DNA from 2 places in the Kribbella sp. NPDC004875 genome. Region 2 is predicted to be linked to the other one. Evidence: riboswitches for the same ligand, from Rfam matches in the RefSeq annotation. Region 2 holds a riboswitch; the other holds the start of a gene.
What was found. A riboswitch is a leader RNA that binds a small molecule or an ion and turns the genes downstream of it on or off. The one in region 2 is predicted to bind cobalamin.
Positions count from the first base shown of each region.

Region 1: linked by a shared signal. The riboswitch ahead of ACFYRH_RS20490 (ribonucleoside-diphosphate reductase subunit alpha) and the one ahead of ACFYRH_RS06350 (CbtB domain-containing protein) in region 2 are both predicted to bind cobalamin.

Region 1 is NZ_JBIALI010000003.1:682,920-694,676, forward strand. Features, by position in the region: gene ACFYRH_RS20480 (Fic family protein) at 83-1,348, shown strand; gene ACFYRH_RS20485 (DinB family protein) at 1,418-1,999, shown strand; cobalamin riboswitch at 2,060-2,216, shown strand; gene ACFYRH_RS20490 (ribonucleoside-diphosphate reductase subunit alpha) at 2,349-6,308, shown strand; gene ACFYRH_RS20495 (ribonucleotide-diphosphate reductase subunit beta) at 6,299-7,357, shown strand; gene ACFYRH_RS20500 (alpha/beta hydrolase) at 7,414-8,259, opposite strand; gene ACFYRH_RS20505 (isochorismatase family protein) at 8,340-8,918, opposite strand; gene ACFYRH_RS20510 (MFS transporter) at 8,951-10,279, opposite strand; gene ACFYRH_RS20515 (MarR family winged helix-turn-helix transcriptional regulator) at 10,276-10,719, opposite strand; gene ACFYRH_RS20520 (hypothetical protein) at 11,028-11,264, opposite strand; gene cimA (citramalate synthase) at 11,261-11,757, opposite strand, start outside.
Region 2 is NZ_JBIALI010000001.1:1,312,485-1,324,241, reverse strand. Features, by position in the region: gene ACFYRH_RS06410 (DNA polymerase IV) at 1-701, shown strand, start outside; gene ACFYRH_RS06405 (amidohydrolase family protein) at 752-1,588, opposite strand; gene ACFYRH_RS06400 (mandelate racemase/muconate lactonizing enzyme family protein) at 1,599-2,690, opposite strand; gene ACFYRH_RS06395 (GntR family transcriptional regulator) at 2,847-3,542, shown strand; gene ACFYRH_RS06390 (fumarylacetoacetate hydrolase family protein) at 3,563-4,414, shown strand; gene ACFYRH_RS06385 (class I SAM-dependent methyltransferase) at 4,448-5,044, shown strand; gene ACFYRH_RS06380 (phytanoyl-CoA dioxygenase family protein) at 5,080-5,991, shown strand; gene ACFYRH_RS06375 (hypothetical protein) at 5,996-6,379, opposite strand; gene ACFYRH_RS06370 (hypothetical protein) at 6,598-6,969, opposite strand; gene ACFYRH_RS06365 (alpha/beta hydrolase) at 6,966-8,393, opposite strand; gene ACFYRH_RS06360 (histidine phosphatase family protein) at 8,451-9,011, opposite strand; gene ACFYRH_RS06355 (CbtA family protein) at 9,008-9,754, opposite strand; gene ACFYRH_RS06350 (CbtB domain-containing protein) at 9,760-9,957, opposite strand; cobalamin riboswitch at 9,996-10,121, opposite strand; gene ACFYRH_RS06345 (LysE family translocator) at 10,762-11,403, shown strand; gene ACFYRH_RS06340 (MFS transporter) at 11,406-11,757, opposite strand, start outside.

The DNA of each region.
Region 1 (11,757 bases), on a different contig from region 2:
CTGCCCACAATCGGGTCCACGGGCCCGTACGCTCCCATCCACAGGTCTTGTTCAAGGTTTATGGATAAGGTTGAATAAGGGTATGGCACGCGTGGAGTTGCACCGCTGGCCCGGACACCCCGACGGGTTCACCCGGGCCGAGCGGCTGGGCGGGTCGTACGAGCTGTACTTCCCGGACCCACTGGTCGGCCGGGAGTTCGACCTGAGCGACGACGTTCTCGCGGTTCTCGAGGACGCCGCCGGCGATCTCGCCCGCCTGGACGCGACGGCCGCCGTACTGACCAACAGCGAGGCGCTCGCGCGGCTCCTGCTGCGCGCCGAGGCGGTCGGCTCGTCCCACATCGAGGGTCTCGTCGTCGGGGCCCGCCGCCTGTTGAAGGCCGACGTACTGCGAGACCGCGCGCGCGACGTCACGGCCGAGGAGGTGCTCGGCGCGGTCGACGCGATGACCTGGGTGACCGAGTCCGTCCAGGCCGGCGACAAACTCGAGGTCGACCATCTGCTCGAGGCACACCGGCTCCTGATGGCCCAGTCGCCGACCCCGGAGTACGGCGGCGAGGTCCGCTACCTGCAGAACTGGATCGGTGGCCGCTCCCCCGCCGAGGCGTACTACGTCCCGCCGCCGGCGCAACTGATTCCGGAACTGCTCGCGGACCTGATGACCTTCGTTCGCGAGTCGCCGCTGCCGGTGCTCGCCAAGACCGCGATCGCGCACGCCCAGTTCGAGACCATCCACCCGTTCGCCGACGGCAACGGCCGGACCGGACGGGCCCTGATCCACCTGATCCTGCGCGCCGACGGCCTCGTGACCCGCACCGTGCCGCCGGTCTCGCTGGCGCTCGCCACCCACGCGACGGAGTACGTCGACACCCTGACCGCGTTCCGGTACGTCGGACGCTCGACGACCGCGAAGGCACGAGCGGCCGCCAATCCGTGGCTGCGGATGTTCGCGATGGCCTGCACGCACGCGACCGCCGAGGCCGCGCGTTTCGAGCAGACGGCCGTCGACCTGAAGGCTGCCTGGCGGGAACGCGCCGCGCCGGTCCGGGCGGGCTCGGCGACCGAACGGCTGATCGAGGCACTGCCGGCCGCGCCGGTCCTCACGCTCGCCGCCGCGGCGCAGCTCATCGACCGCTCCCAGCAGGCCGCGAACCAGGGCCTCGCCCGCTTGGTCGAGGCGCGGATCCTGCGCGAGGTCACCGACGGCCGGCGGAACCGTGTCTACGAGGCACCCGAACTGATCGACGCGTTCACACTGCTCGAGCGCCGCTTCGCGAGCCCGGCCGCCGACACCCGGATCGAACCACCTAGCAGACCAGTCCCGTCGAGGCCACGACCGACACGCTAGGTGGTTTGACTTTCCGTCTCCCGACGAGCAAGAATTCGAACATATGTTCGATCGTACAGGGGAGTCGTGATGCCGGAGCCGTTCGACTGGGACATCCTGCAGCGGCCATCGGCGATGGCCATGGTTCGTGGCCAGCTCGGCTTCAGCTGGATGGTCCTGTCCGGGCGGCTGGCCCGACTGACCGACGAGCAGTACTTCTGGCGCCCGAGCAGCGAGGCGCTCACCGTCGTCCGGCGGCACTATGCGGGACATTTCCGCGCACTCGGGTCCGGGGAGTGGGTCGCGCAGTGGCCGGACGAGCCCGACCATCGCGGCCCGCGGACGATCGCCTGGCTGATCGCGCACCTGACCGAGACGTTCTTCGAGCGCTGGGAGTGGACGTTCGGTGAGAGCCGGCAGGGCCGCGCGGACATCACCTTGCACGGCAACGCGCGGGACGCGGTGGCCTGGCTGACGCACTGGGTCGAGGCCTGGCAGGACGCGATCGCCGGCCTCGACGAGGACGCGGTGACCACGGTCGGCCTCAGTCAGGCCAACGAACTCGACGCGGCCGAGCCGTTCGGTCACGTCGTACTGCGCCTCAATCGCGAGCTGATCCATCACGGATCGGAGATCATGACGCTCCAGGATCTGTATGCCGTGGCGGCGTGAGGACCACAAGATGTGCGACACGCGACGTTGCGCTACCACTAGATCTAGATACATCGGCTTAGCATCTCTACTGCTGGTGGTTCGGAGTGATCGATGGCACAACATGTGGGTCACTCCGAGGCAACAGGGGAATCCGGTGCGACTCCGGGACTGCCCCGCAACGGTGAGCGGAGACCCTCCGCGAGTCCGAGTACCTGCCACCGGCGCGTGCACCGCCGGTGCACGCAGTCCGAGATCTCGCGGGTGGGTCGCAGGGCGTGACGACAGTCTTTCCGGCCGGTGCTGCCGGTCTCGTCGTGCGCCTGCTCGCGTGGTCCCGGGTCTCCGAACACTTCTGGAGCGCACACCTGTGACCATTGCTTCTTCCTCATCGCCCCTGGCGACGGACCGGGAGATCGAGCTGACCGTCGTCCGCCGCGACGCCAGCAGTACTCCGTTCGACGCCACCAAGATCTCCGTCGCCTTGACCAAGGCGTTCCTCGCCGTCGAGGGCTCCGACGCGGCCACCACCCACCGGGTCCAGGACCTGGTGACCGACCTGACCGGCCGGGTCGTCGGCGCCCTGACCAGCCGCGGTCTGAATTCGCTGTCCGGGCGGCGCAGCGTGCAGGTCGAGGACATCCAGGACCAGATCGAGCTGGCGCTGATGCGCGCCGGTGAGCACCAGGTCGCCCGTGCCTACGTGCTCTACCGCGAGGAGCGCACCAAGGCCCGCACCCCAGCCGGCGCGTCCGGCGTCGCCGAGAAGCCGGCACCGACCGTGCGCGCCGCCGACGGCAGCCGGTCCCCGCTCGACGTCGACCGTCTCAAGGTGGTCGTCGCCGAGGCAGCCGCCGGTCTCGACGCGGTCGACCCCGAGCTGATCCTGAACGAGACCCTCGGCGCCTGCTACGACGGCATCGCGCAGCACGAGGTCGAGCTCGCGCTGGTGATGGCCGCCCGGTCGTACGTCGAGACCGAGCCGCAGTACAGCTTCGCCGCCGCACGCCTGCTGCTGGACAAGATCCGCCGCGAAACACTCGGCCGCGTCCACGGCGAACCACGCCAGGCCAGCCAGTCCGACATGACCGACGCGTACGTCGACTATTTCCCGCGCTACATCCAGCTCGGGATCGAGGCCGGGCACCTCGACCCGGAGCTCGGCCGCTTCGACCTCGCCCGGCTCGCCGCGGCGATCAAGCCGGAGCGGGACCTGGACTTCACGTTCCTCGGTCTGCAGACGCTCTACGACCGCTACCTGCTGCACATCGACAAGGTCCGCTTCGAGCTCCCCCAGGCGCTCTTCCTACGAGTCGCGATGGGCATCGCGCTCCGCGAGGACAACCGGGACGCGAAGGCGATCGAGTTCTACGAGGTCATCAGCTCCTTCCGTTTCATGACCTCGACCCCGATCCTCTTCAACTCCGGCACCACCAGGGCCCAGCTGTCCGCCTGCTTCCTCACCACCGTCGAGGACGACCTCTCCCAGATCTTCACCGGCATCCGCAACAACGCCCTGCTGGCGAAGTACTCCGGCGGCCTCGGCAACGACTGGACCCCGGTCCGCGGCATCGGCGCCGGCATCCAAGGCACCAACGGCGAGTCCCAAGGCGTCGTCCCCTTCCTCAAGATCGCCAACGACACCGCCGTAGCAGTGAATCAGTGCTTCGCGCCGGACACTCTCGTCTACACAGCCAACGGTCCAACCGCGATCAGCGAGATCAAGGTCGGGGATCTGGTTCTCGGCGCAAGCGGTGTCTATCGCGAGGTCACGAAGACCTTCATGTACGACCAGGACGACACGATGGTGCAGATCGACGTAGAGCACTCGATCGAACCGCTCACGGTGACCGCCGGTCACCCGTTCTACGCGATCCAGGGCGTACCCGTTGAGCAGTCCAACGAGCGAACCCTTGAGTGGCTGGCCAAAGGCAAGGTCCAAGCGGCCTGGGCGGAAGCCGGAATGCTCGCCAAAGGCGATTACGTAGGACAGGTGGTCCCTCAGGAGGTCGCGCCGGTCAGCGGCCTGACCACCGACGATGCCCGCCTGTACGGCGTCCTCCTCGGCGACGGACACCTCTCCAACGACGGCAACCAGTGGGGCGTCTCGGGCAACCCACAAAACGACACCCATCTTTCCTTCGTCCGCGAATACCTAACCTCCCGTGGCATCCATTTCTGGGAGAACGGCAGGGGCGACACCTACGCCCAGATCCACTGGGCGGCAGGCCGAGGCCCCAGAAGGGATCCGGCGACGGGGCGCATCGCCGGACCGGGCGAGGCGACCATGCCGTTCGTCGCCGACGATCTGTACGACGGACAGCGGCGCAAACACATCGCCCGCCGTTTCGCGCACCTGCCTTTCGATCAGACCCGCGAACTCATCCGTGGACTCCTGGAGACCGATGGCGGTGTGTCACGCGGCAAGGAAATCTACTTCACGAGCACGTCCAGACGGCTCGCGATGGACCTGCGCTATCAACTGCTCCGGCTCGGGATTCCGGCCGCAGGACAGTACCGGTTGCGGGAGGGCGAGCACGTCGGGCGTCGCTCCGACGGATCGGAGATCAGCTTCTCGAAGCCTGTGCATGCCTACGACCTCCGCATTCCCGCTGTACCCGGTATTGCCGAACTCGTGGGTGTGACTCCCATCCAGAAGCTCAACTGGATCGCACACGAAGGAATGGTCTTCTCCCGGCTGCGCGAGGTTCGCCCTACCCCGACAGTTCCAGTCGTCCACGACCTGGAGGTCGAGGTCGACGAGTCCTACATGACTGTCGCCGGGCTCGCCCACAACGGCGGAAAGCGGAAGGGCGCTGTGTGTGCGTACCTCGAGACGTGGCATATCGATATCGAGGAGTTTCTGGATCTGCGGAAGAACACCGGGGACGAGCGGCGGCGGACGCATGACATGAACACGGCGAACTGGGTGCCTGATCTGTTCATGCAGCGGGTCGAGGCCGATGGTGAGTGGACGTTGTTCTCGCCGGATGAGGTGCCGGATCTGCACGATCTGTACGGGCCGGCGTTCGCCGACGCCTACCGTGGCTACGAGGCGGCGGCAGATCGCGGTGAGATCCGGGTGTTCAAGCAGGTCAAGGCGGTCGATCTCTGGCGGCGGATGCTGACCGTGCTGTTCGAGACCGGGCATCCGTGGATCACGTTCAAGGACCCGAGCAACCTGCGGTCGCCGCAGCAGCACGCCGGCGTCGTGCACTCGTCCAACCTGTGCACCGAGATCACCCTGAACACCAGCGCGGACGAGATCGCGGTCTGCAACCTCGGCTCGGTCAACCTGGTCGCGCACCTGACGCCGGACGGCCTCGACGCCGACCTGCTCCGGGACACCATCCGGGCCGCTGTGCGGATGCTCGACAACACCATCGACGTGAACTTCTACACCACCCCCGAGTCGGAGCGGTCGAACCTGCGGCACCGGCCGATCAGCCTCGGACTGATGGGCTTCGCCGACGCACTGTTCAAGCTTCGGATCCAGTACGCGTCCGATGCAGCGGTCGAGTTCGCCGACCGTTCGATGGAGCAGATCAGTTACCACGCGATCGAGGCGTCCAGCGATCTCGCCGCCGAGCGCGGCCGCTACTCGTCGTACGACGGATCGCTGTGGAGCCTCGGGATCCTGCCGATCGACTCACTGGACCTGCTGCACACCGCGCGCGGCGGCGACGTGACTATCGACCGGAGTACCCGGTTGGACTGGGAGACCCTGCGGGCGAGGGTCCTCAGCAACGGCATGCGGAACTCGAACGTGATGGCGATCGCGCCGACCGCGACGATCTCCAACATCTGCGGCGTGAGCCAGTCGATCGAGCCGACGTACAGCAACCTGTTCGTGAAGTCGAACATGTCCGGTGAGTTCACGATCGCGAACCCGTACCTCGTCGCCGACCTCAAGGACCGTGGGTTGTGGGACCAGGTGATGGTGTCCGACCTGAAGTACCACGACGGCGTGCTCGCCAGGATCGAACGGATCCCGGCCGACCTCCGCGAGCTGTACGCGACGGCGTTCGAGATCGACCCGCTCTGGCTGGTGAAGGCAGCGTCGCGGCGGCAGAAGTGGATCGACCAGGCGCAGTCGCTGAACCTCTACATGGCGAAACCGTCCGGCCGCGCGCTGGATGAGCTTTACCGGTCAGCTTGGCGCTATGGACTCAAGACGACGTATTACCTGCGTTCCCAGTCAGCTACCCACGTGGAGAAGTCCACACTGCAAGGCACCGACGGCCGGCTGAACGCCGTACCGGTGACTGTTCCCGAACCCACCGGAGCGGTCTGCTCCCTCGACGACCCGGACTGCGAGGCCTGCCAGTGAGCACTCTTTCGATCGGAGCGGCCCGCGTCGAGGTCGCCGACAAGGCGATGATCAACTCCCGGGCGGACGTGAACCAGCTGCTGCCCCTGAAATACACGTGGGCCTGGGAGAAGTACCTCGCCGCGTGCAACAACCACTGGATGCCGACCGAGGTGTCCATGCAGGCCGACATTGCGCTCTGGCGGCGTGCACCAGGTGCCAAAGACGGTCTGACCGAGGACGAGCGGCTGATGCTGAAGCGCAACCTCGGCTTCTTCGCCACCGCGGAGTCCCTGGTCGCGAACAACATCGTCCTCGCGGTCTACCGTCAGCTCAGCAACCCCGAATGCCGGCAGTACCTGCTCCGCCAGGCGTTCGAGGAGGCCGTGCACACCCACACCTTCCAGTACATCTGTACGTCGCTCGGTCTCGACGAGGGCGAGCTGTTCAACATGTACCGCGAGGTGCCGTCGATCTCCGACAAGGACGCGTGGGCGCTGAAGTACACCCAGCACCTGGAGGACCCGGACTTCCGCACCGGGACACCGGAGGCCGACACCGCGTTCCTGCGCGACCTGATCGCGTTCTACGTGGTCTTCGAGGGCATGTGGTTCTACACCGGATTCGCGCAGATCCTGTCGCTCGGCCGGCGGAACAAGATGGTCGGGATCGCCGAGCAGTACCAGTACATCCTGCGCGACGAGTCGATCCACCTGAACTTCGGCATCGACTGCATCAACCAGATCAAGCAGGAGAACCCGCACCTGTGGACAACCGCCTTCCAAGCCGAGGTCCGGCAGATGCTCGCCGAGGCCTGCGAGCTGGAGGTCGCCTACGGCCGGGCCACGATGCCGAACGGCATGCTCGGGCTCACCGCGGACCTCTGTGAGCAGTACATGCGCTTCATCACGGACCGCAGAGCGGAACAAATCGGACTTTCTCCGCTCTTCGGTGAAACGCGGAACCCCTTCGGATGGATGTCAGAGGTGATGGACCTGAAGAAGGAGAAGAACTTCTTCGAGACCAGAGTGATCGAGTACCAGTCCTCCAGCGGACTCAGCTGGGACTGACCCCCGATCCGGGAGGCCCGCGGTGCAACTCGCCGCTCCGCGGGCCTTCCTTCAGGTCAGGCTGCGCCGTGCTTCTGGATGAAGTCCAGGGCGGTGCGGGCTACCTCTTCCCAGCCGTGGTCGATGACCAGCGAGTGGCCGCGGTTCGGTAGTTCGACGAACTCGGTGACGCCGGAGTTCTTCGCGTGCTGCTTGTACGCCGCGTGCGTGATCGCGTGCGGCACCGTGTGGTCCTTCTCCCCCGACACCAGCAGGATCGGCCCGCGGTTCTCGGCCTTGTAGTCGACCTTCGTCTCGCTGAACGGGTTCAGGTTCGCGACGGCGGCCTGGAAGATCGGTACGCCGGACGCCGCCACGTGGAACTCGTCGTACAGCTGGTGCGCCTCGTCCTCGTCGAGGGCGTTGGCCCACCCGTACTTGAACTCGTCGAACGTCAGCGTCACCGACCGCCGCGCGTTCGCCGGGTTGCCGAGCACCGGCGACCCGGACTTCAACGCCGACGCCGGCAACGGCAGCACGCCGCGTCCGGGCGCCGGATCGATCGACACCGTCACCGCCGCCGCCCCCTCGCCGGCGATCTTCTGCGCGATCAGCCCGCCGAACGAGTGCCCGATCACGGCTGGTTTCCGGTCCAGTCCGCGGATGGCGTCCAGGTAGTGATCGGTGACCGCCTGCACCATCTTGTGGGCGAAGACGTCCGGGTGCTCGCGGGCCTCCGCGACCGTCTCCGGATCGTCCGGCCACCCCGGGGCGACCGTGCTGTACCCGTTCTCCTCGAACAACCTCCGCCACCGGTCCCAGCTGCTCGAGAGCAGCCAGAGACCGTGGACGAACACCACCGGTTGCTTACCGGACGCGTTGGCCGAGTCGACCTCGGCCTGCTCGCGATCAGTCAGCGCCATCGAAACCCCCTCCAGGTCAGGAATGATCGCGACGCTAGCCGCTCCGGTGCCCTCTTGGGAATCGATTCGGCGCGGAAAGATCAGCCGAGCAGCTCGAGGATCTCCGCGGTGCTCCCGGACTCGCCGAGGCGGGGGAAGATCCAGGTCAGGGAGTTCTCGTGGGCGGCGGCGGACATGTCGGTCATCGCGTCGGTGGCGAGCGTGACGTGGTACCCGTGCTCGTACGCCGCCCGCGCCGTCGACTCGACGCCGATGCTCGTGGCGACGCCGGTCAGGACGATCTGTGTGATGCCGCGGCGGCGCAGGTGGACGTCCAGGTCGGTGCCGTGGAAGGCGCCCCAGTTGCGCTTGGTGACGACGATGTCGTCGGCGTTCCCCGCCAGCTGGTCGACGATCTGGTCGGCGCCGGGCGGCATCGTCCCGCCGGCGGCGCGGGCCGGCCGCTCGGTGCGGCCGGTGAGCCGGTCGCCACCGTCGGCGGCGAAGCTGACCCGGACCAGGACGACCGGCAGATCGTGCTTGCGGAACGCGTCGGCGAGCTCGACGGTCCTGGCGATCACGTCGGAGGTGGCATGCGGCTCGCCCGGGATGGCGGCGACACCGTTCTGCAGGTCGATGACGACCAGGGCGGTCTTCGGGTCAAGGGTGGTGACGGACACGGAGGAGCCTCTCTCTTCAGGGCTGTTCAGAGCTATTCAGGAAGGTTCAGGAAGGTGACCAGCGCGAGCAGACCGGACACGACGAGCAGGAAGATCGCCATGTCGTGCAGTCCGGCCGTGGTCGCGCCGTGCTGGAAGAAGTGCGCGTTGGCGGCCGCAGAGATCAGCGCACCGACGTACACACAGGTACGCAGTAGACCGGCGGACGAGCCGATCCGGGCCGGATCGGCCTGCTTGTAAAGGGCAGTCTGGTTGGCCAGGTTGTTGAGGCCCTGCGGGATCCCCGCGATGACGCCGACCACGGCCAGGATCCAGATCGGCGTACCCGGGCCGACCAGCAGCTGAGCGGCCGCCGCCAGGATGAGGAACACGCAACCGGCCATCAGCTTGCCGCGGATCCGCGGACTGCGACCGGTGAGCGCGGTGAAGAGCACCGCGGCCAGGGACAGCGGCAGCAGGAGCAGACCGGCCTTGGATGCGCTCAGGCCCCGCGACTCCTCGAGCCATTGGGTGAAGCCGTAGAGGAACGAGTACGCGCCGACGAACGCGAGCACCTGGCGCGCGTAGGTCAGGATCAGTGGCCGATTGCCGCCGAGCACCCGTAGATCGATGAACGGGGCAACGACTCGCAACTGGGTCGTCACGAACGCGACCCCGAGGACAACCGCGAGCACCACCAGCCACCACCGCGAGGCCTGCGGCCGCATCAGGAACAGCATCAGCGAGACCAGCGTGGTCGCGAACAGCACGATGCCTGCGTAGTCGATCTGCCCGGCGACGCGCGAGCGCGGCGTCCGCGGGAGCCAGAGCGCGCCGAGAACCACGCAGATCAAGGACAACGGGACGTTGATCGTGAAGATCAGGTGCCAGCCGCCGAGCCCGATCAGCAAGCCGCCGAGCGTCGGGCCGATCACCGCGATCACCTGGTTCGCGATCGACAGGCTGCTCAGGATGACCGCGGGCGTCTCCATCCCGGTCCGGTCGGCCTCGCTCCGGATCAACGACATCGAGGCCGGGTACGCCGCCGACGTACCGAGACCGAGGAGAACTCGGGAGACGATCAGTACGCCGAGGTTCGGCGCCAGTGCGCCGAGCAGACCGGCGACGCCGACGAGCGACGTCGAGATCAGGTAGAGCGGTCGCGGACCGAACAGGTCGACGAGCCGGCCCATCACCGGCTGACCGACCGAGGTCGCGAGGTACAGGCCGGTCACCAGCCACGCGGTCTGCGACGGCGGTACGCCGAACGCGGCGCCGATCGGGATCAACGCGACCGCGAGCATCGACGAGTTGATCGGGTTCAGCGACGAACCGACGATCATCGGCGCGATCAGCCGCCGGTCGAAGCGCTGCTCCGTCAACGCCCGGCCGCCTCGACGGCGTGATCGAGCAGAGCGAGCGCCTCGATGATCGTCTTCCGCTCGGCCTCGGTGCAGTGCTCCTGCAGGGTCCGCGCCAGCCACTCCTGCCGCACCTTGCGATCCCCCTGCAGCCGATGCCGGCCGGCCGACGTCAACGACACGACCTGCCGCCGGCCGTCCTCGGGATCGGGATGCCGCTCGATCAGATCCGCCGCGAGCAGGGCGGCGATGATCGCAGCCATCGACTGCGGCCGCACACGCTCGGCACTGGCGAGCACGCTCGCCGACGCCGGCCCGTCCTTGTCCAGCCGGCTGAGCACCGAGGACTGCGACGGCGTCAGGTCGTCGGTCTCCGCGAGCGCCTTCAACTGCCGCTTGACCCGCCCGAAGACGACCCGCACCTCACTGGCCGCACGCATCGCGGACGCCGAGATCTCCATACCGCCCACCATAACTCATCAGTCCAGACTGATCAGTTCAGGCTGTCATTATCCGGTCAGTCGGCCGATCCCCCGAGTCGACGACACCGACCCCTGCCAGTCGAAGGTTGGGAACAAAGATGCCACCCAGCGACCTTTTGTTTCCCAGCCGATCGCCATCCCGCCGCCGGCGCCACCGGCGCCACCGGCGAGGACATGCAGGCGCGTGTCGACTGCAGCCACCGTGAAGAGTCACGTCGGCCGGATCCTGGCCAGGCTGCGGCTCACGAGGCGCGGCCAGGCCGCGATCCTCGCGCATCACGCCGGGGTCAGCTGACCGTCACCTCGAGGACGCCGATCACCTTCGCGAGCCGGGCGGCCACCCGCCCGGCGTCGAAACCGTTGCCCTCGACGACGACCCGGAGTTCGCCGGCGTCCAGTGACAGGGCGAGTTCGCGGACGTCGTACGGGTTCAGCAAGACGGCGATGCGGGCCAGCATCCCCTCGACCTCCACCACGCGGGCGGTGAACACGGTGACCGTGCGCTGGACGGCGAGCAGGCTCATCGGACGACCTCCTTGTGACGCAGCAGACCGAAGGTCATGCCGTCGACCAGAGCTTCCCAGGACGCCTCGACGATGTTGTGCCCGACGCCGACCGTCACCCACGAGCCCTCGCCGTCGGCGGTCTCGATGAGGACTCTGATCACCGCGTCCGTCCCGTGCCCCTGGTCGAGGATGCGGACCTTGTAGTCGACCAGCTCGAACTTGTTCACCACCGGGTAGGCCCGCTCGATCGCGGTGCGCAGCGCGTGGTCGAGCGCGTTCACCGGACCGTTGCCCTCCCCGGTGACGATCTCCCGCTCACCGCCGGCGACCAGCTTCACGGTCGACTCGGACACCGCCTCGCCGTCGGCGCGCGACTCGGTGATGACCCGCCAGGACTCGACGTCGAAGAACGACGCTCGTTGCCCCGTCACCTCTTCGGTCAGCAGCAGCGAGAACGACGCGTCGGCGGCCTCGAACGTGTACCCGCGGGACTCCATCTCCTTCACCCGGT
Region 2 (11,757 bases):
CCGGGCTCACCTGCTCGGTCGGCATCGGCGACAACAAGACCCGCGCGAAACTGGCGACCAACTTCGCGAAGCACTCACGCTCGCACGCCGTACCGTTCGAAGGTGCCGGCGCACCGGATGAGGCCGGCGCCGCCGGCGTCTACCGCCTGACCGCGGCCAACTGGCGCGCCGTCATGGATCATCGCCCGGTCCGCGACCTGTGGGGCATCGGCAGCCGGATGGAACGCAATCTCAACGAACTCGGCCTCACCACGGTCGCCGAACTCGCCGCCGCCGACGTCGATGGACTGAAGCAACGCTTCGGCCCGAAGATGGGCTCCTGGTACGCCGCCCTGGGCCGCGGCCTGGGCGACACCCAGGTCACCGACGTACCGCGTGAGCCGGTCTCGCGCAGCCACGAGGAAACCTTCCCCGAGGACCTCGCCGACCGCGCCGCCGTCGAACGCGAACTCCGCCGCATCGCCGTCGAGGTCACCGAGGAAGTCGTCGCCGAAGGCCGCACCATCCAACGCGTCTGGGTCAAGGTCCGCTTCATCACCTTCTACACCCCGATCAAGAGCCGCAAACTCAAGACTCCCACCCAGGACCCCGACCAGATCGCCACCGCAGCCCTCGAACTCCTCGACAAGTTCGACCTCAAACGCCCCATCCGCCTCCTCGGCGTCCGCGTCGAATTCGTCCCACCCGAACAGTCCGACTGAACGCCTTGTACGGCGGCTGCCTGGTCCGCCTCCTGTCGAGCTGCCGATTGTCAGAGCTTGTAGGTGCGGGTTGCGGTGGTCGCGAAGACGGACTCGCGCTCCGCGGGGGTGAGCTTCGAGGTCAGGGAGTCGGCGGTTTCGGCGACCTCGGCGTACGTCGCGGCGAGGAGGCAGACGGGCCAGTCCGAGCCGAACATGACTCGGTCGGGGCCGAAGGCGTCGAGGACTACGTCGGCGTACGGCTGGAGGTCAGCGGGCTTCCACGTTGCCCACGGGGCCTCGGTGACCATGCCGGAGAGTTTGCAGGTCACGTTGGGGAGCGCGGCCAACTCGCGGAGCTGACTTGCCCAGGGTTCCAGCGGGTCGCCGATGACGGGCTTCGAGATGTGGTCGACGACGAACGTCAACTGCGGGAGGTTGCGGGCGGTCTGGATCGCGGCGGGGAGATGTGGTGTCTTGGTGAGAAGGTCGTAGGCGAGGCCGGCGTCGGCGATCGCCGCAAGGCCGCGTTGGACATCGGGGCGGAGCAACCAGTCGACGTCGGGTTCGTCGTGGACCTGGTGACGGATCGCCTTCAAGTACGATCCATCCGGACGAGCCATCAACCCGGAGAGCGACTGCTGTACGTCGGAAGCAGTCAGGTCGACCCAGCCGACCACGCCGGCGACGAGATCGTTGCTCGCGGCAAGTTCCAGGAACTCGACGGTCTCTGCGACCAGCCCGACGGTCTGGACGACGACCGTCGACGTCACGTCGGCCGCGGCCGCGAGCGGCGCCAGGTCGGCGATCGCGAAGTCGCGCCGGATCGGGTCCAGCTCCGGACCCACCATCCAGCTCTGTTCCCGGACGCTCAGGTCCCAGACGTGGTGGTGTGCGTCGACCCTCATGCGCGCCTCCTCAGCCGACCCGGCGGTCGTCGATCGCGTCCTGGTTCCAGTCGATTCCGAGACCGGGCGTGTCCGGAGCGACCGCGTGCCCGTCGACGATATCCATCTCGGTCGACGTGATCGCCCGCAGTTGCGGGATGTGCTCGACGTACCGGCCGTTGGGTACGGCGGCCGTCAGGCTCACGTGCAGTTCCATCAGGAAATGCGGGCACACCTCGAGGTTGAACGTCTCGGCGAGGTGCGCGACCTTCAGCCACGGCGTGATGCCGCCGATCCGGGCCACGTCGACCTGGACGATCCCGGCACCACCGGCGGCGAGGTACTCGCGGAACTGCGCGACGGAGTACAGCGACTCGCCGACCGCGATCGGGATCGACGTCGACTCCGCCAGCCGGACGTGCCCGGTGACGTCGTCGGCCGGCAGCGGTTCCTCGAACCAGGACAGGTCCACGGCCTCGAACGCGGCCGCCCGGCGCTTCGCCTCGGCGTACGTCATCGACTGATTCGCGTCGACCATGATGTCCATCGACGGACCGACCGCATCACGTACGGCGCGCAGCCGTTCCACATCCTCGTGCACACGAGGTTTGCCGACCTTGAGCTTCACTCCCGGCCAGCCCGCCTTCTGCGACGCGAGTGCACCGGCGACGAGCTCATCGGTTGTCAGGTGCAACCAACCGCCCTCGGTGTCGTACAGCGGCACCCGCTGCCGGTACCCACCGGCCAGCCGCCACAACGGCTCACCGGCCCGCAGGCAGCGCAGGTCCCACAGCGCCGTGTCGACCGCGGCCAGCGCCAGCGACGTGATCGCCCCGACGGTCGTCGCGTGCGTGGACCAGAACAGGTCGGCCCACAGGGCCTCGACATTGCGCGCGTCGGTACCGACCAGCCGCGGCAGCAGGTGGTCCCGGAGCAGCGCGAGTACGGCGGTCCCGCCGGTGCCGATCGTGTACGAGTACCCGAGTCCGGTGAGCCCGTCCGCGGTGGCCAGCGAGACGAAGATCGTCTCCTGTTTGAGGAACGCCTGGACGGCGTCGGTGCGGACGGTCTCGACTTCGAGGTCGACCAGGTACGCGTCGGCCCGGACGATCGTCGTACTCACCGTACTCACATGACCTCCGAACTCACAGTGTCTCCGAACCCGTGGCGGCTCCCGCAAGATCCTATAGGATATTGCGCATCCTGATGCTCCCCCTTCACACTGGACGCGTCAAGGCGGACTGCGGGTCGGGCAGAATGATTCCGGGAGGAGCGACACGTGACTGATGCACATGTAGGCCTGGCCGGGCAGCTCAGCCGCCTGCCCCAGCGCCAGGTGCTGAGCGACGACGTCTACGAGACGGTCAAGGGCCTGATCATGGACAGCGTGGTCGAGCCCGGCACCCGCCTGAACATCGACGCGCTCACCCGTGAGCTGGGAATCTCGCAGACCCCGATCCGGGAGTCGCTGGCCCGGCTGGAGTCCGACGGCCTGGTGATCAAGGAGCCGTTGCGCGGGTACCGCGTGTCGTCGCGCCTGACCCGCGAGGAGTTCGAGGACCTGTTCGAGTACCGGCTGCACATCGAGCCGTGGGCGGCCGGTCGCGCCGCCGAGCGGTCCGGCAGCGAGGACCTGGCCCGGCTCAAGGCGGAGATGCTGAGCTACACCGACGTCCCCGACCGGCCGGCGTACGAGAGCTACCGGGCGATGGCCGCGCACGACCAGCGGTTCCACGACCTGGTGCTGGAACTGTCCGGGAACGAGACGGCCCGGTTGTCCTTCCAGCGGACACACTGCCACCTGCACCTGTTCCGGCTGTACTACGGTGGCGGCATCGCGACGAAGGCGTTGCGAGAGCACAAGACCGTGGTGACCGCGGTCCGCAAGGGTGACCCGGAGGAGGCGGCCGCGGCGATGCGGGCGCACATCGAAGCCTCCCGCGCCCGCCTGCGGCCGATCTTCGATCAAGACTGATCCGTCCTGAGGAGTCCTCTGTGGAACTGCTGCGCCTCGGCGCGGTCGGCGAGGAGCGCCCGTACGTGCGCGCCGCCGACGGCACCGTTCACGACCTGAGCCCGCTGACCGCCGACATCGACGGGGCCTTCCTCGCCGCCGACGGGATCGCCCGCACCCGCGCCGCGCTCGAGGCCGGCGAGCTGCCGGTCGCCGGCACCGAGGGCCTGCGCGTCGGCGCACCGATCGCCCGCCCGGGCGCGGTCGTGTGCATCGGGCAGAACTACGCCGCGCACGCCGCCGAGTCCGGCGCCGAGCCGCCGAAGCAGCCGATCGTCTTCTTCAAGCACCCGAACACCGTCGTCGGCCCGTACGACGAGGTGCTCGTCCCCCGCGGCTCGGCCAAGACCGACTGGGAGGTCGAGCTCGCCGTCGTCATCGGCAAGCAGGCCCGGTACGTCGAGACCGACGAGGACGCGCTGGCCTGCGTCGCCGGGTACGCCGTCTCGAACGACGTCTCCGAGCGCGCCTTCCAGATCGAGGTCTCCGGCGGCCAGTGGTCCAAGGGCAAGTGCTGCGAGACCTTCAACCCGCTCGGCCCGGCGCTGATCCCGGCCGACGAGGTGCAGGACGTGCAGAACCTGCAGCTCAAGTCGTGGGTGAACGGCGAGCCGCGGCAGGACTCCAACACCGAGGACATGATCTTCGGCGTCGCGGCGCTGATCCGCGATCTCTCGCAGTACATGGTCCTCAGCCCCGGTGACATCGTGAACACCGGTACGCCGGAAGGCGTGGCGCTGTCCGGCCGCTTCCCGTACCTGTCGCCCGGCGACACCATGGAGATGGAGATCGAGGGCCTCGGCAAGCAGAAGCAGTCCCTCGGCAAGGCCTGAAAACTGTCCCCGGCCGGCCTTAAGGTCGGCCGGGTGACCGACTTCCTCGCCGAGATCAGCAGCTCCTACGACAACGTCGCTGTCTCGTACGCCGAGCTCGTGGTGGACGGTGCCGACTGGGAAGGCGAGGCGTTCGACCTCCTCGCGAAGCTGATCCCGGACGGGCCGGTGCTCGACGTCGGCTGCGGCCCGGGCCGCACGACCGGCCTGCTCGCCGAGCTCGACCTGCAGGTCACCGGGATCGATCTGTCACCCGGGATGATCGAGGTTGCCCGCCGGGACCACCCGGAGCTCGACTTCCGCGTCGGCTCGATGACCGCGCTCGATCTGCGGGACGGCTCGATGGCCGGCGTGGTGTCGTGGTGGTCGATCATCCACCTTCCGCGCGACGTCGTCCCGCAGGCGTTCGCCGAGTTCCACCGGGTGCTCGCTCCCAGCGGTGTCCTGCTGATGGGGTTCCACGTCGGCGAGCAAACCACCCACAAGACCTCCGGGTACGGCGGTCACCCGATGAACGTCCACGTCCACCGCTGGACCGCCGCCGCCCTGTCCGAGATCGCGCTCGCGGCAGGCTTCACGCCGTACCTCGACGCGGAAATTCCAGGCGACCGCCTGTTCTTCCGCAGGTAACGTCAGCGCATGACTTCCCGCGTGCGAACCAGCTGATGACCCCTGCCGAGGCCACCGAACAGTGGCGAACCCAGGGTTTCGTGGTGCTGCCGGGCTTCCTGTCGCCGGCTGATCTGGCGCCGGCGCTCGGTGATCTGCCGACGATGTTCCCGACGCCGGAGGGCTTCCACGACGGGACCGACGAGCGACGAGCGCGGTACGTCGAGGACGAGTTCGACGGGATCGACGTTTTCCCGTTCGGCAGCCCGGAGTTCAGCCTGCTGGCCGTCCACCCGCGGATCGTGGAGCTCGCGGAGACGCTGCTCGGGCAGTCCGATCTGCGGCTCTCGTCGGCGGAGGCGTGGGCGAAGTACACCGGCGCGACGTCGTACGACCAGGAGCTGCACCGCGACTACCTGAACCAGACGATCCTCGTCCCGACCCGTGAGGACCGTTACCAGCACCTGGAGCTGTTCGTGTTCCTCGTCGACGTACCGGAGGAACTCGGCCCGCCGCATCTGGTGCCGTACGAGCACACCGCCGACCTGCCGATGAACCCGAACTTCTTCCCACGGTCGGGTGGTCAGGGCGACTTCACGTCGCCCGACGACAACACCCGCCTGTACGACGCCGAGCGGTCCGGCGCCGGGCCGGCCGGGACCGTGATCGCGTTCAACACCCGCACGTTCCACCGCGGCACCGGCCTGCGGCGGCCGGGCGGCGCGCGGTACTCGATGCAGCTCATCTACCGTCCGGCCGAGGCCGACTGGGGGCAGCGCGTCGCCTGGGCGGCCCGTAGCCACGAGCCGGGCTGGTACGAGTTCGTCCACCGAGCCACGCCCCGCCAGCTCGAACTCTTCGGCTTCCCGCCGCCCGGCCACCCGTACTGGACCGACCAGACGCTGACCGGCATCTCGCAGCGCTACCCCGGACTGGACCTGAGCCCCTGGCAGCGCGCTCACGAGTGAGTGGTTACAGGTCGTCGTCGTACGGGGTTTGGCCGGTGAAGGTCAGGCGCCAGTCGGTGGTCTCGGCGTCGACGGTGAGGTCGTAGCCGCTGCGGCGGGCGGTGAGTTGGTGGTGGCCGTCGGTGACCTCGGCGATGGTGACCTTCCAGCCGCGGCTCTCGAGGGTCTCGGCCGCGAAGGAGACCTGCGCCTCGGGGTCCGGGGTGGTCGGGTCGCCGGTCTCGACGGTGATCGTGCACACGGACTCGCGCCCGTGGTCGTCGGCGAGGGCGGACTCGTCCGCCGGGCCGACGTCCTGCGTCACCGCCGGCGTCTGAGCCGGTACGACGATCGCCGCCACCGCGAGGAGTTCCGAGCGGAGGAAGTTACGAGCTTCGGTCAGCGTCACGCTTCCGTGATACACCGTGCGGCCAAGCCCCGCGAGGCCACGCCGCGTTTCTGGTGTCCTGAGCCGGAGGTTCGGCGAGTGATTTCGGTGGTCAGGTGCGTGCATCGCGGTGCGTGGTCAGTGGCCTCGATGCGGAGCATCGTGGGCGCTGGGCACGTGCCGTGAGGTGCGTGCTGGGCGCCGAAAGCGCCGTCGAACCTCCGGCTCAGGACACTGGCTTAAGAAACGAGCGGGGTCTCTCCGGTGAACGTTATCCGCCAGTCCGACTCCCAGGCATGGACCGCGACCTCGTACCCGTTCCGGACGGCGGCGGCCCGGAAATGCCCCTCCTCCGGGGCCGCGATCTCCACGGTCCACCCTCGCGCGCGCAGTGCCTCGGCAGCAGCCGCGACCTCCGCTTCGGGGTCCGGCGCCGACGGGTTCCCGGTCTCGACGGAGATCCGGCACACGGTCGCCGTACCCCGCCCGTCGAACAGTACGCCGGGATTCACCGGCCCCGAGTCCCGCGTCACCACCGGCCGCTGGCCTGGTACGACGGCTGCCGCCACCGCCAGCAATTCGTTGCGCAGGAACTCCCGCTGCTCGCTCATCCGCGCCCACCTCCCGACGGCCGCGACCGTCCGGTGCCCGCGGCCCGCGATCCTCCGATACTGCCCCGTCCGTCGGCTCCACGCCCGGTGACCCCACGCCCCACAACGCCACGCTCCCCCGCTCGCTGCTCCGCGGAACTCCACCCCGGCGCCCGCTCCCCGACACTCGAACCCGCGCCGCGCGAACCGCCGGCACTCGGGCCCGCGCCCGCCGGACTACCGGTACCCGGGCCGGCACCGGGCGCACCGCCGGTATCCGGGCCCGCGCCAGTAGTCGGCGTCGCGCCGGGCGGACCGCCTGCATCCGGGCCCGCGCTGGGCGGACCGCCAGCACTCAGTTCGCCGGCGTTGACGGGCGCTTTCTCGCGTCCGGACGGTGCGGACGGGGTATCGCTGGGGTGTCGGTGGTGTTTGGTGAGTGCTGCAAGTCCGTCGAACACCCGCGACGCCGTCTTCGCGGCCGCGTTGAACGCGTCGCCCCAGGAAGCGCCGAGGAGCAGCTTGGTCTCGGCGGCCCGGCTGGTGTTCGTGCGGGTGATCTCGTTCAGCTTGCCCGCGATCACCCGGCCGATGTTGCGGAGCGCCTCGCTGGTCGGGCGGTAGTACTCGTTGTGCCAGCGCACCGAGACCGCCTCGTCACGGGCCAGCGGGTCGTTGGTCTCCATCCGGATCGCGTCGGCGAACGTCGCGGGGTCCGGCCCGTGCCACTCCGACAGCGCGACATAGTCGCCGGGCGCGCGTTCGACGTACAGCGTCGTCGCCGGCGTCACGAAGTCCGACGCCTCGTCGACGTGCTTGTCGATGCCCGGCGAGCCGGTCATCACCACCTGCGGCGGACGGGCGCCGAGCTCGAGCGCCACCCCGGCCACTTTCGTGCCGTACGAGTGCGCGACGACGGTGACGTCCGCCTTCTCCGCCTTCAGCTCGTCGACCTCGTCCAGGAACTCCTTGAGCTGCGGCCCGCCCTCGGCCGCCGCGTCGTCCTCCGCGGCCTCGAGCAGACCCTGCGGCGAGCGGTAGTCGAGCCAGACGATCACCGCGGTCCCCGGCCCGGCCTCCTGCTTGATCAGGTCGCCGCGGTCCGCCTGCCCCGAGAACGTGTCGAGGCTGTTCCCCATCCCGGGAACCAGTACCGCGACGTGCTTCGCCTTCGGGAGCTCACCGAGCACCTCGATCGCCCGCCCTTGTCCCTCCGGGTCGACCTTGAGGAACTGCCGCTGCCGCTGGACCCCTACGACGTTGCCGTCGGCATCCTTCTCGCTGACGGTGACCGGGGCCAGCAGTTCCTTCACGGTCGCCAGGCGCTTTCGTTGCTCGGCGGTCGCGGTTCCGGCGTCGAACGCCGCCTGCAACCGGCCGCGCGCGGCCTCGAGCACGGCCAGATTGGCGCGGAACCGCTCGGCCAGTTGATCAGCCTCAGCCATGATGACTCCCCGTGACAGCCGGTCACCTGGGCGTGAGACCGGGCCAACCGCAGTTTGTCAGGCGGAAGGCACGAAGACCAGTGACCAGTTCCCGCTGTGGTGGGAAAGGCGGACCGCGGCGAGCGGCCGGACGTCGACGTGCCGCAGCGATTCGGCCGGCGCGTCCACGCCGTACAGGACGATCGCGCGGACCACCGCGGGGTGGACGACGGCGAGGATCGAACTGCGGTCGTCGTGCTGCTCGGCGACGTCCCCGAGCCAGTCCGCGACGCGGGCGAGGACATCGTTCTCGGTCTCGCCGTCCGGCGTCGCGGTGTGCGGCCGTTCGAGCCACGCCGAGACCCGTGCCGGATCGGCCGCCAGCAGGTCTTCCAGCTCCCGGCCGGACCAGTCGCCGTACTCGCGGTCCCGCAGCGCCGGCGCGACGATCGCGTCGTACCCCAGCGCCTCGGCCGTCCGTACGGCGGCCTGTTCGGGCCCGGAGTACACGGCGTCGGCCGAGAGCTTGAGGTCGCGCGCCACCTCGACACTCGCCGCATCCGGCTCGGCGTCGCCGCCGAGCACGAGTCCGCGCAGCGCGGGGGTCAAGGCGTGCGCGACCAGGGTCAGCGTCGTCAAGCCGCAGCCACCTTCGTTCGGATCGGCCGGCGGTCCACCGCGGCCGCGTACCCGAACCCGAGCAGGAGCCACAGCGTCGCCTGCGTACCGAGCGAGGCGAACCGGAACTGCCACAGCAGCGTAGCGGGGAACGTCTCCGGAACCTCGTTGATCCGCGGCAGGATCAGGTACGCCGCCACGACGGTCGCGAGGAGCCCGACGACACCACCCGCCAGACGGGCGACATCGCCGTACCGCGCGGCCCATCGGGACAGGGCGACGCCCGCCCAGACCGCGAGCAGACCGATCACCAGGGTCAAGAGGTAGGTGACGGTCCGGCGGGTGATGGTGTCCGGGTCGCCGACCGCCGGTGGGTTGGGTGGGTACTTGAAGAACGGGACCAGCACGATGCCGATGAAACCCGCGGCGGCGAGCCCGAGCGCGGCGTACGCGTCGTTCCCGGTCCGGAGCTTGCGGCGGAGCAGCGTGAACGCGACAGCGAACATCCCGCCGAGCGCTACGCCGTACAGGCCGGTCGCGAGAAACAGGCCGGCCCGCTGGCCGTCGCGGCTGACCAGCGGCTGTTCTGCTTCCGCCTGGTCAGCATGGTCGTGGTCATGGGTGTGCGCGGCACCGGCCTCTTCGATCGCGATCGCCGCGTCGACGCGCGGCTCGCCCATCACGTAGGCGAAGGTTCCGGCCAGCAGGCCGGCGAAGAGTCCGACGATCAGTCCGCGCACCAGGAGCGATCCGAAGGTGCGCATCTGAGCTAGTGGCAGGGCACGCCGAGCAGGTGGCGACCGTCGTGCATCAACTCGTGCAGGTACATCCCCGACTGGGAGACCGCGCCCTGGTCGAACCCGACCAGGTAGGCGAGCAGCAACATCAGGCCGACGCTGCCGAGAGCAGCGGCGAGAAGCTTGGGCGAAAGCGCCGGTACGGCGACTGAGCGGGCAGGAGTTGCCATTTGAACTGAACCTCCTGGGGAAGTGCGCGTCCCCTGAGAAAGGCTGCTGGCGCCCGAGCGTCCTGACTCACGAACCAAAGTTCGCTCACAGTGGCGCGGCCGTGCCGGATTCCCACCGGCTTCCCTCATGGCACCGCAGGTTGACCCTGGAACCGTAGAGGCCCGCCCACTCCCCGGTCAACGCCACCCGGCGCGCCGGTGACCAATCCCACCCCACCACCCCGCCCCACCTCCCGGGTCCAAGACACCTCCCGGGTCCTTGAACACCTCCCGGTCCCCGAACACAGGAAATAACCTGTCCCCACCCACCACCACGCCGGCGCACACCCCCCAACCGCCACCTCACCGCCCGCCGCCGCGCCACCCACGGCAACTCTCGCGCCGACTCCAGGTGACGCCGGGTACCTCCCCCGCTCGACCGCCCAGCCCACGCGATTCCGCGCCGGCGCAAGCCGCTGGAGAGTTGCCGGCCGCCCCACTGCCGGGTGTCGGTCAACTGGCGGCATGTACCGCGTCACCGGTGACACAAGCCGGTGGCGTCCCCAGCCATCGCCGAGTCGTGGCGTTTGGCTCGTGAGCTCCAACGCGAGTCGTGGATCCTGGCTCTCAATCCGCAACCACTCGCCACGACTCGACGGACGAGAGCATTCAACGAGGAAGGCGGGAGCAAGCGGCGGGCGGGATGTGGGTCGGCTGGCGGGTTGTAGGGGGTTAGGGGTGACATGACTTGCCGGCGGCGAGGCCTGGTACCGCGTGCATGGCGCGGGGCTGACCGGGGTGGCGGGGAGCGCTTACGCTGTGTGGATGCCGTCCGCTCATCATTTGGTTGCGTTTGCGATTACTGCGTTCATCATCATCGTTGTTCCGGGGCCCAGCGTGTTGTTCATCGTGGGGCGGGCGCTGGCGGTGGGGCGGCGGGAAGCCGTGTTGACGATGGTGGGGAACACACTCGGTGCCGCGACGATGCTGGTATTGATCGCGCTCGGGCTCGGGACGTTGATCGCCGCGAGTGCGGTCGCGTTGACGATCGTGAAGCTGGGCGGAGCGGCGTACCTGATCTACCTCGGGGTGCACGCGTTCCGGTCGCGGAAGTCGCTGGCGGTGGCGCTCGCCGGCGGTGTGAAGCCGGCGAGCAGCCGCAAGACCGTGCGGCAGGGGTTCCTGGTCGGCGTGACGAACGCGAAGACCGCGGTGTTCTTCGCGGCCGCGCTGCCGCAGTTCGTGGACAAGGGTGCGAGCAGCCCGGCGTGGGCGCAGATCCTGATCCTCGGGTTGATCTTCATCCTGATCGCGCTCTGCTCGGACAGTGTCTGGGCGGTGGTGGCCGGCACGGCGCGCGAGTGGTTCGCCCGTTCGCCGCGCCGGCTCGAGCTGGTCGGGGGTACCGGCGGTCTGATGATCATCGGTCTCGGCGCCAGCATCGCCGTCACCGGTTCGAAGGAGTAGCTCTAGACGGCAGCCGTACGACGACCCGCGACGACCCCGAGCAACGCCAGCACGGCCGGGAGACCGAACGCGACGACGTACGCCGTCACGGCCGAATGCGGTTCCATCGCCGCGAACAACGACCCACCGATCGCCAGCACCGTTGCTGTGGACAACGAGTCGCTGAGTTGCGCGGCGGAACTGTTCGCTCCCTGCTCGTCCCGCGGCGAGTACTCCAGCACGAGCACCGACAGCGTCGGGAAGACCGTCCCCATTCCGAGTCCGGTCAGCCCCCATCCGAGGATCCCGACCAGGACAGGCACGTGTGGGTTCAGCGTCAGCGTCGCGGCCGCGATCCCGAGGACGATCGCGAGC